Persicimonas caeni: one gene and its partners. The protein of the gene in region 1 interacts with the protein of each later gene in a pairwise test. Links are inferred from orthologs where the notes say so. Each region holds a gene or a part of one and is shown in the gene's direction. Other genes may lie near its edges.

Region 1 (2,939 bases):
GGCTTTTTTGGTGGCCGCGAGTGCTGGGCGCTCTGTAATAAAGCGTGCGCGAGCGAATTCATTTCGCGTTGGCCGCCCCCCTCCGATTCTGGCACGGAAGGAGCGCGACCGGTCGCATTTTTATAGCATACGATGTGGCGATCAACTAGGAATGAGTAACAACGATGCGACAGCGCCGCCACTCGAAGATCATGACATCGATGTCATGATCGGAGCGGTGTTTCACAGAAATTGAAACATCTCTTGGGACCCGATCGCCCCGCCACGCCTCTCACGCGCCGATCCTCACTCTTGGCACGGCACGTGCAAGGTTCTGTCGGGCACGGGAGGCCAACACGTTCCCCCAACGATCCAGAGCACTCCCGACACGGACAATTGATCCGCACGAAAGCGCCGGCCTGCGGGCCGGCGTTTTCTGTTTTTGGAATGTCTTTGTTGTGCGCCGGGTTCTCCCTATTGACAACGCCGAAATTGTCGCTACCCTCGTACCTGCTAGGCGACGTCTCGGTGTTCAATTCCTCCAGTTCGGGGAATTGTGCGTGAGTCTCAGCAGTACTTTCCGGTACGCCGAGTCGCATATACCAGCCAGTTTGTTTCCTCTGATAATATCGGTGTGCGCGACCCACGTTGGCTTCGGCTCTGCGTAGGGCCTCGGTCAGCGCCGCACGGCACCCCAAATTTTTTAATCTTGTCAAACCCACCTCGCCCGATCGTCGCTCGCTGCCGAACGTTCCCGTTCGTGTGTGCGTCTGTGACCTCGCGCGAAGGACGCAATACCTACCTACCTTGTTGAAAGGTCCCTTCGAGGAGTCTTCATGAACCTGAAAGAACTCAAAGAAAAGAAAATTGGTGAGCTCACCAAGATGGCCAAAGAGGCCAAAATCGACGGCGCGTCGAACATGCGCAAGCAGGAGCTGATCTTCGCTCTGCTGCAGGCGCAAACCGAAAAGGACGGCCAGATCTACGGGGAAGGCGTCCTGGAAATCCTGCCCGACGGTTTCGGTTTCCTGCGCGCTCCCGATTACAACTACCTGCCCGGGCCGGATGACATTTATGTCTCGCCCAGCCAGATCCGTCGCTTCAACCTGCGCACCGGCGACACCGTCAGCGGCCAAATTCGCCCGCCGAAGGACAACGAGCGCTACTTCGCGCTGCTCAAAGTCGAGGCCGTCAACTACGACGACCCCGAAGATTCGCGCGACAAGATCCTGTTCGACAACCTCACTCCGCTGTACCCGCAAGAGCGCATCGAGCTGGAGTGCGAGCCGGACAACTACAGCCTGCGCATCCTCGATCTGCTCACGCCGATCGGTAAGGGCCAGCGCGCGCTGATCGTGGCGCCGCCGCGTACCGGTAAGACCGTCCTGCTGCAGGACATCGCCCACGCCGTCGCGGCCAACCACCCCGACTCGGCCCTCATCGTGCTGCTCATCGACGAGCGTCCCGAGGAGGTCACCGACATGCAGCGCTCCGTCGACGGCGAAGTCGTCAGCTCGACCTTCGACGAGCCGGCCGAGCGTCACGTCCAGGTCGCCGAGATGGTCATCGAGAAGGCCAAGCGCCTCGTCGAGCACAAAAAGGATGTCGTCATCCTGCTCGACTCGATCACCCGTCTGGCCCGCGCCTACAACACCGTCGTTCCCCCGTCGGGCAAGATCCTGTCCGGTGGTGTCGACTCCAACGCGCTGCACAAGCCCAAGCGCTTCTTCGGCGCCGCGCGTAATATCGAAGAGGGCGGCAGCCTCACGATCATCGCCACCGCGCTGATCGACACCGGCAGCCGCATGGACGAAGTCATCTTCGAGGAGTTCAAAGGAACCGGTAACAGCGAGCTGCACCTCGACCGCAAGCTCATGGAAAAGCGCATCTTCCCGTGCCTCAACATCAACAAGTCGGGCACGCGTAAGGAAGAGCTCCTGATGAACGATCAGCAGCTCAACCGCGTCTGGATCTTGCGCCAGCTCCTGCACCCGCTCAACGTGGTCGACTCCATGGAGTTCCTGCTCGACAAAATGGGCAAGACCGACTCCAACGAGGAGTTCCTTAACAGCATGAGCGGCTAGGGTCTGCATTGGCGTTGCCATTGCAGGAGCGCAGCGATGCCCCCGGTCGCCTTCGCTCCCGGCACCCCGCGCGGAGCGGCGGGGTGCGTATGGTCGGCCTTTCACAAGTGGTCAGTTTTCGGACCTTCGAGTTCGAACCACTTTCGAGAGAGCAACCATGACCACCCCCGCCGCCTCGCGCGGGGGTGGCGGCGCGTAGGCGCCGGGGGGCATCTGTACTACCGGCTACCACCTACAACCAAAGCCCCTCCATGTTCGCCAAACTAGACGAAGTCCAAGGCCGCTACCGCGAGCTCAACAGCATGCTCGCCGATCCTTCTGTCGCCAGCGATCCGCAGCAGTATCAGAAGCTCGCCAAAGAGCATGCGCATCTGCAGGAGATCGTCGACGCCTACAAGCGTTTTCGCGCGGTCGAAGAGGAGCTCGAGGACAACAAGTCCCTGCTCTCCGAGGACGACCCCGAGCTCAAGGAGATGGCGCGCGCCGAGATCGCCCGCCTCGACGCCGAGCGCGAGGAGCTCGAAGAGCGGATCACGCGGCTTTTGATCCCCAAGGACCCCCTCGACGAGAAGAATATTCTCATCGAGGTCCGCGCAGGCACCGGCGGCGACGAGGCGGCGCTCTTCGCCGCAGATCTCTTCCGCATGTACGACCGCTACGCGGCCAACCAGGGCTGGAAGGTGGACATCGTCGAGGCGAGCGAGACCGACACCGGCGGCTTCCGCCAGATCGTCGCGCTCATCGAGGGCGACGACGTCTACAGCAAGCTCAAGTACGAAGGCGGCACCCACCGCGTCCAGCGCGTGCCGGAGACCGAGACCCAGGGCCGCATCCACACGTCCGCGTGCACGGTGGCGATCTTGCCCGAGGCCGAAG
Region 2 (3,060 bases), 2.9 Mb from region 1 along the record:
TCTTGTTGTCCGCCTCGCTGGCGGCTTCTTCTTTGGTGTCCTGCTTGTCGTCTGCGGCTTCGTCCGCCTTCTCCTCGGGCGCCTCGTCTTCGCTCGAGGCGACAGGCGCACTTTCGAAGACGGGAGCGTCGGCCGCGGACAACTCCGGGGCCAACTCGTTCGGGGCTTCGTCGAGCAACGAACTCAGTGCGCTGATCGCCGCAACCGGGTTTTGGAAGCGGCGCTCGGCGGCCTTGATGAGCATCATGTCGAGGATGTCGTCGATGTCGGCGGGCAATCCGGCGCCACCGCGAGCGATCGACAACTTGAGCGGCTTTTCATGCAGGTGACGCTTGAGCGCATCGGCCGGGTTCTTCGAGGTGAACGGCGGTTTTCCGGCGATCATCTCGTACAACAGCATGCCCATCGCATAGACGAGGCTCTTCTCGTCAGCATCCGAGGCGTCGCGGATGACCTCCGGGGCCAAGTACCCTGCATAACCCAAGAAGCCGTCGGGGTTCTTCTCGGCCAGGTCGAGCGGGCGCTCGGGGTGGCACAGGATGTCGTGGGCCCACTCGCCAAGCTGGATGCGCCCCTCTTGCAGTTTGCTGATGAAGACGGCCTGCGGGTGGATTCCCGCATGGATGACTCCGCGCTCGGCAAGGTAGTGCAGCGCGCGGCCCAACGAGCACGTCAGGCGCACGGCGACCTTCCAGTCGAGCGCCTTCCGCTCGTCGAGCAGTGTCTTGAGGCTCGGGCCCCGGGGGGCATCTTCGGTCACGAACGGGGTGTCGGAGTCGAAGTTGACGGAGTGGACGCTCGAGATCTCGGGCGGCAGCGTGTCGCCGAGGGCTTGGAGAGCTTCCTCGAAGGCCTCTTTTCGGCTCTGGTCCGGCACAAACCCCTGGTTGAACACCGTCACACGCACCGGTTGGTCCGAGCCGATGAGTTTGCCGGCGTAGCGCTCGGCGAGGACATCGGAGAACTCGAGGCGCTCCAGGTGGACCTGGCCCGCCAAGTCGAGTCCGGTCATTTCTCCGGGAGACAATTCCCGAGCATCGACGAGCTTGGACCCGTCATGCGGACAAAACGTCTCGCCACCATCAAAACGCGCTTGACACTCTGGACAGACTTTCACCTATTCGTCTCCAACGAGTTGGATCTGTTGTGCCTTTGGTTTCTCGGACCGCGGTTCATATTTGAACCGAAGGTCGGAGGGATGATAACAGCCCTACCGCATATTGCGAACTATCGGTAACGATACGCTTCTGCGCCCGTTTAAGAGCCGCTCGACGTGGCTCGACACGATAGCGGACGCGTGCAAGAGTGTTAATCCACCAGCATTGGAAGGTATATGAACGAGCAGAAAAGTCTAGTCGAACGCCTCAGCCCCGAGCTGACAGGCAAGCAGCGGCGCCATCTGCGCTCGCTGGGCCACAGCCTCAATCCCGTCGTGATGGTTGGCCAGCGCGGTATCAGCTCGAATCTCATCGAGAACTTCGAGGCGCAGATTCTCGCCCACGAGCTCATCAAGGTCAAAGTTCACGAAGCCGACGAGATGGACGAGGTCGCCCAAGAACTCCACGACGCCACCGGCGCCCAGTTGGCTCAAAAGATCGGCAAGATGCTGCTGTTTTATAAACCGCATCCCGAGAACCCGGAAATCTCGTTGCCGTCCTGAGGACTCCAGCATGATTTTGCAGATTAACGCCGAGCATCCCCAGCCGCGCCGAATCGACCAAGTTGTCGATACGCTCAAAGATGGTGGTCTGGTGGCTTATCCCACCGACACGGTCTACGGCATCGGCTGCGACATCTTTAACAAGCATGCCGTCGAGAAGCTCCACCGGCTGGTCGCCGAGATCAAAGGTTCGCCGGACCACGCCCCGCTGTCGTTCATCTGCCGGGACTTGAGCAATATCGCCGAGTACGCACACGTGAGCGACTACGCCTACCGCACCCTTCGCCGCATGCTGCCTGGGGGCTACACCTTCGTGTTGCAGGCGACCAAGCTGGTGCCCAAGGTCATGCTCAACAAGCGAAAGACGGTGGGCATCCGCGTGCCGGATAACCCGATCCCGATTCGCATCGTCGAGCGGCTGGGCAACCCGATCGCGACCACCAGCGCCACGCACTCCGACGGCGACTTGATTCCCGATCCCTGGACCATCGAGGAGTTGTACGGCCATGCGGTCGATCTGGTCATCGACGGCGGCTACGTGTTTCCGGAGCCGTCGACGGTCATCGACTTCTCGGGCGACCACCCCCAGCTCATCCGCAAGGGTAAAGGCCCGGTGGGCGACCTGGAGTACGTCGAGCTTATCTAGCGCAAAAAAGAAATTCACCACGGGGTGCACAGGGGGCACGGAGAGGAGCGTCAATAAAAGCTTCGTGGTCTCCGTGCCCCCGTGGTGACTTTGGAGCTACCGCGCCGGCGTGCTCGCCGCCCCGTACCACATAATGCTCGGGAACGTGTGCACCAACGCGGCCTGCCCGGTGCCGCTGTTGATCTCGATGAGCTGGCCCGAGCCGGTCAACCCGAACATCCTTCCCCAGGCTGCGGTGAGCCCGTAGACCTCCGAAAACCCCATCAACCCGATATCTTGTGCTTGGCCGGTGGTTCCGTCGATGAGCACCAGCGCGTCTCCGGCGATATTGTGGTTCGAGCTCATGTATAGCGAGTTGTCCTTGTTGACCACGCAGTCGCCGCTCGAGTTGTACGACCCGCCCATCGAGCCGAGGTGCGTGGCCACGCCCGTGGACAGGTCGACGGTGTAGACGTCGTTGCTCGCCGTCATATAGGCCGTTCCGCCGTTGTTGATGGCCAGACCGTTGGGCGTGCCGCTTACGCCGAGTTGGCCGATGAGCACCCACGAATTGGTGTTGGTGTCGAACTCGTGCAGCGCGCTCGAGGTAATCCCGTAGAGCGTGCCGTCCGGGTGGGTGTCCATGTCGAACAGATTGGGGACTGTGCTCAACTGCGTGGCCGTCTTCTCGAACGGGTCGACCTCGTACAGGTGGTCGTTCGAATGGGCATAAAACTGACACTGCAGCCCCTCATTCAGTTGACCGTCGCAGTTG
Region 3 (3,121 bases), 1.3 Mb from region 1 along the record:
GACGCCGTCGACGACTACATCCCCGAGCCGGAGCGTGAGACCGACAAGCCGTTCCTGATGCCCATCGAGGACGTCTTCTCGATCTCGGGTCGTGGTACGGTCGTCACCGGTCGCATCGAGCGCGGTCGTGTCTGCCCGGGCGACGAAGTCGAAATCGTCGGTCTGTCGGACAAAGCCGAGAAGACCGTCGTCACCGGCGTCGAGATGTTCCGCAAGCTCCTCGACGAGGGTGTGGCTGGCGACAACGTCGGCTGCCTGCTTCGCGGCATCAAGAAGGAAGACGTCGAGCGCGGTCAGGTCCTGGCCAAGCCGGGCACCATCACCCCGCACACCAAGTTCATGGGTGAGGTCTACATCCTGACCAAAGAAGAGGGTGGACGTCACACCCCGTTCTTCGACGGCTACCGCCCGCAGTTCTACTTCCGTACCACCGACGTCACCGGCACGGTGCACCTGGGTGAGGGAAGCGAGATGGTCATGCCGGGCGACCGCGTCACCATCACCGGCGAACTGATCACCCCGATCGCCATGGACGAAGGTCTGCGCTTCGCGATTCGCGAAGGCGGCCGCACCGTCGGCGCCGGCGTCGTGACCGAAATCGTCGAGTAAGGAATAGTGCGCCACGTTGTCAGGTTGCACCGGTGAGTCCGGAAGCAACTTGTGGCGCCACAGATAGGTCGGCCCGAGCGTTGCGTTCGGGCCGACCGTAAAGGCCACTAGCTCAATTGGGAGAGCTCCGGATTCCAAATCCGGCGGTTGGGGGTTCGAGTCCCTCGTGGCCTGTTGACCGAGGAAGGACATCGCGTTCTTTCCTCCCGGGAGAGCCGCCGGATTTTGTCGGGCGGTTCTTCTTATGTGTCGGGCCAGTCGGTCCTACTCACAAAACCAACGAGGATCATGGACGTCTCACGACTCGTTAATCTCGTCTACGTCGGCATTGCCATTCTGACCTTCGTCATCGCTGACAAGGCTCTGGAATGGCTCTGGAGCGCCGTCGAGGCCTTGCCGCGCGTAGCTATCATCGGTAGCGCGGTAACCCTGCCGACTGTGATCGCGGCAGCGCTCACCATCGGCTTGGTCGCCTACTTGTACCGTCGCAAAGACGTCTACAGCTACCTGAGCGAAGTCGTCATCGAGCTCAAGAAGGTCACCTGGCCGAGTTGGAATGAGACGAAGCGCTCCACGCTCATTGTGATCGTCTTCACGGTTCTGCTGAGCGTGTTCCTGTGGGGATCGGACCAGATCTGGAGCTTCCTCACCGACATGCTTCTCACACCAGGCACGTAAAGCATGGCCGAAGAACAGCAGCAAAGAAATTGGTACATCGTTCAGACCTTCTCGAACTACGAAAACAAAGCCAAGCAGGCCCTTGAGCAGCGCATCGCTGCGTCAGGGCGTGAAGAGGCGTTCGAGGAGATCTACATTCCGACCGAGACGGTCGTTGAAGTCAAGAACGGCAAGCGCCGCGAGCGCACCAAGAAGTTCTACAAGGGCTACATCTTCGTAAAGATGGTCCTCGACGACGAAACTTGGCATATCGTCAAAGATACGCCCAAGGTCGTCGGCTTCGTCGGTGGCACCCAGCGCAAGCCCAGCCCCGTGCCCGAGAGCGAAGTCAAAGGCATCGAGGAGAAGATCGAAGAGGGGACTCTTCGCGCCGAGCCCACCTACGCCTTCCAGCAGGGCGACAAGGTGCGCATCATCGAGGGCAACTTCGCCGACTTCACCGGTACCGTCGAAGAGGTCAACGAAGAGAAGGAAAAGCTCAAGGTCTTCGTCGAGATTTTCGGCCGCCCGACCTCCGTCGAGTTCGACTTCGACCAGGTCGAAGAAGCCGAGTAGCTCGCAGATAGATATTCGCCACGGGGCACACGGGGGCACGGAGAACAGCATGCTTGGTTTTTCTCCGTGGCCCCGGTGCTCCCCGTGGTGAAAATGAGCAGTTAAGAACGCCGGGTCGGTTGATCCGGCGTTCTTTTTGTTGTAACACGCCCCGTCCAATCCACGAGGGATTGGATTTTGACATGCGAAACGCGCAGGAGTCGATCCTCCGACGCATACTGCGCTACTCGTACTGAACACGAGTCTCACAGAGGTTAGAGATGGCTAAAAAAGAGATTGCAAAGATCAAGCTGCAGGTTCCGGCCGGCAAGGCGAACCCGTCGCCTCCCGTCGGTCCCGCGCTGGGCCAGCACGGCGTCAACATCATGGAGTTCTGCAAGGCATTCAACGCCAAGACGCAGGACCAGCCCGGAATGATCATTCCGGTCGAGATCACGGTGTACGCCGATCGGTCCTTCACTTTCATCACCAAGACCCCGCCGGCTGCGATCCTGATTCTCAAGGAATTGGGCATCCCCAGCGGCAGCGGTGTGCCGAACCGCATCAAGGTCGGAACGCTGACCTGGGACCAGGTCAAAAAGATCGCCGAGATCAAGCTTCCCGACCTTTCGACCGACGATATCGAGGCCGCCGCCCGTACCGTCGCTGGCACCTGCCGCTCGATGGGCGTCAACGTCAAGAAGTAAAACTGACTACACGGCAGCATTGCCGGTGATGAAGGAGAAGAACCTATGGCACGCCACGGAAAAAAGTATCGTGACGCCAATAAGAACGTCGATCCCGCCAAGCTCTACGGCCTGGAAGAGGGTATCTCGCTCGTCAAGAGCATGGCCAAGGCCAACTTCGACGAGTCGATCGACGCAGCGGTCAACCTGAACGTCAACCCGCGCCACGCCGACCAGATGGTCCGCGGCTCGCTGGTCCTGCCGCACGGTCGCGGCAAGCAGACCACCGTCCTGGTCTTCGCCAAGGGCGAGCACGCCAGCCAGGCTGAAGCCGCCGGCGCCGACTACGTGGGCACCGACAACCTGATCAGCCGTATCACCGAGGACAACTGGACCGAGTTCGACGTGGCCGTCGCTACGCCGGACATGATGGGCCAGGTCGGCCGCATCGGTCGTATCCTCGGACCTCGCGGTCTGATGCCGAACCCGAAGAGCGGCACGGTCACCTTCGACGTCGAAAAGATCGTCAAGGAACTCAAGGCCGGTCGCGTGGAGTTCCGCGTCGACAAAGCCGGTATCATCCACATCTCGTTCGCTCGCGCCAGCTTCAGCGA

Evidence for each region.
Region 2: the proteins of rho (region 1) and yhbY interact in binary tests that used the Escherichia coli proteins (3 or more experiments, as listed by UniProt). The link is inferred for Persicimonas caeni from one-to-one orthologs.
Region 3: the proteins of rho (region 1) and nusG interact in binary tests that used the Escherichia coli proteins (3 or more experiments, as listed by UniProt). The link is inferred for Persicimonas caeni from one-to-one orthologs.

Annotation. Positions count from the first base shown.
Region 1 is NZ_CP041186.1:3,540,532-3,543,470, forward strand. Bases 156-2,939 are described here. They hold rho (transcription termination factor Rho), read left to right. Parts: upstream 156-815; coding sequence 816-2,063; downstream 2,064-2,939. Other genes in these bases: prfA (peptide chain release factor 1), read left to right, coding at 2,315-2,939. UniProt on the Escherichia coli protein: Facilitates transcription termination by a mechanism that involves Rho binding to the nascent RNA, activation of Rho's RNA-dependent ATPase activity, and release of the mRNA from the DNA template.
Region 2 is NZ_CP041186.1:625,510-628,569, reverse strand. Bases 92-2,996 are described here. They hold yhbY (ribosome assembly RNA-binding protein YhbY), read left to right. Parts: upstream 92-1,333; coding sequence 1,334-1,660; downstream 1,661-2,996. Other genes in these bases: FIV42_RS02450 (putative metal-binding motif-containing protein), read right to left, coding at 2,403-2,996; FIV42_RS02455 (L-threonylcarbamoyladenylate synthase), read left to right, coding at 1,671-2,306; FIV42_RS02465 (protein kinase domain-containing protein), read right to left, coding at 92-1,012. Outside these bases: more of FIV42_RS02465, read right to left, coding at 1-91; more of FIV42_RS02450, read right to left, coding at 2,997-3,060.
Region 3 is NZ_CP041186.1:4,806,104-4,809,224, forward strand. The notes cover bases 101-3,066. They hold nusG (transcription termination/antitermination protein NusG), read left to right. Parts: upstream 101-1,290; coding sequence 1,291-1,842; downstream 1,843-3,066. Other genes in these bases: tuf (elongation factor Tu), read left to right, coding at 101-609; secE (preprotein translocase subunit SecE), read left to right, coding at 898-1,287; rplK (50S ribosomal protein L11), read left to right, coding at 2,103-2,528; rplA (50S ribosomal protein L1), read left to right, coding at 2,574-3,066. In the rest of the region: more of tuf, read left to right, coding at 1-100; more of rplA, read left to right, coding at 3,067-3,121. UniProt on the Escherichia coli protein: Part of the processive rRNA transcription and antitermination complex (rrnTAC). The complex forms an RNA-chaperone ring around the RNA exit tunnel of RNA polymerase (RNAP).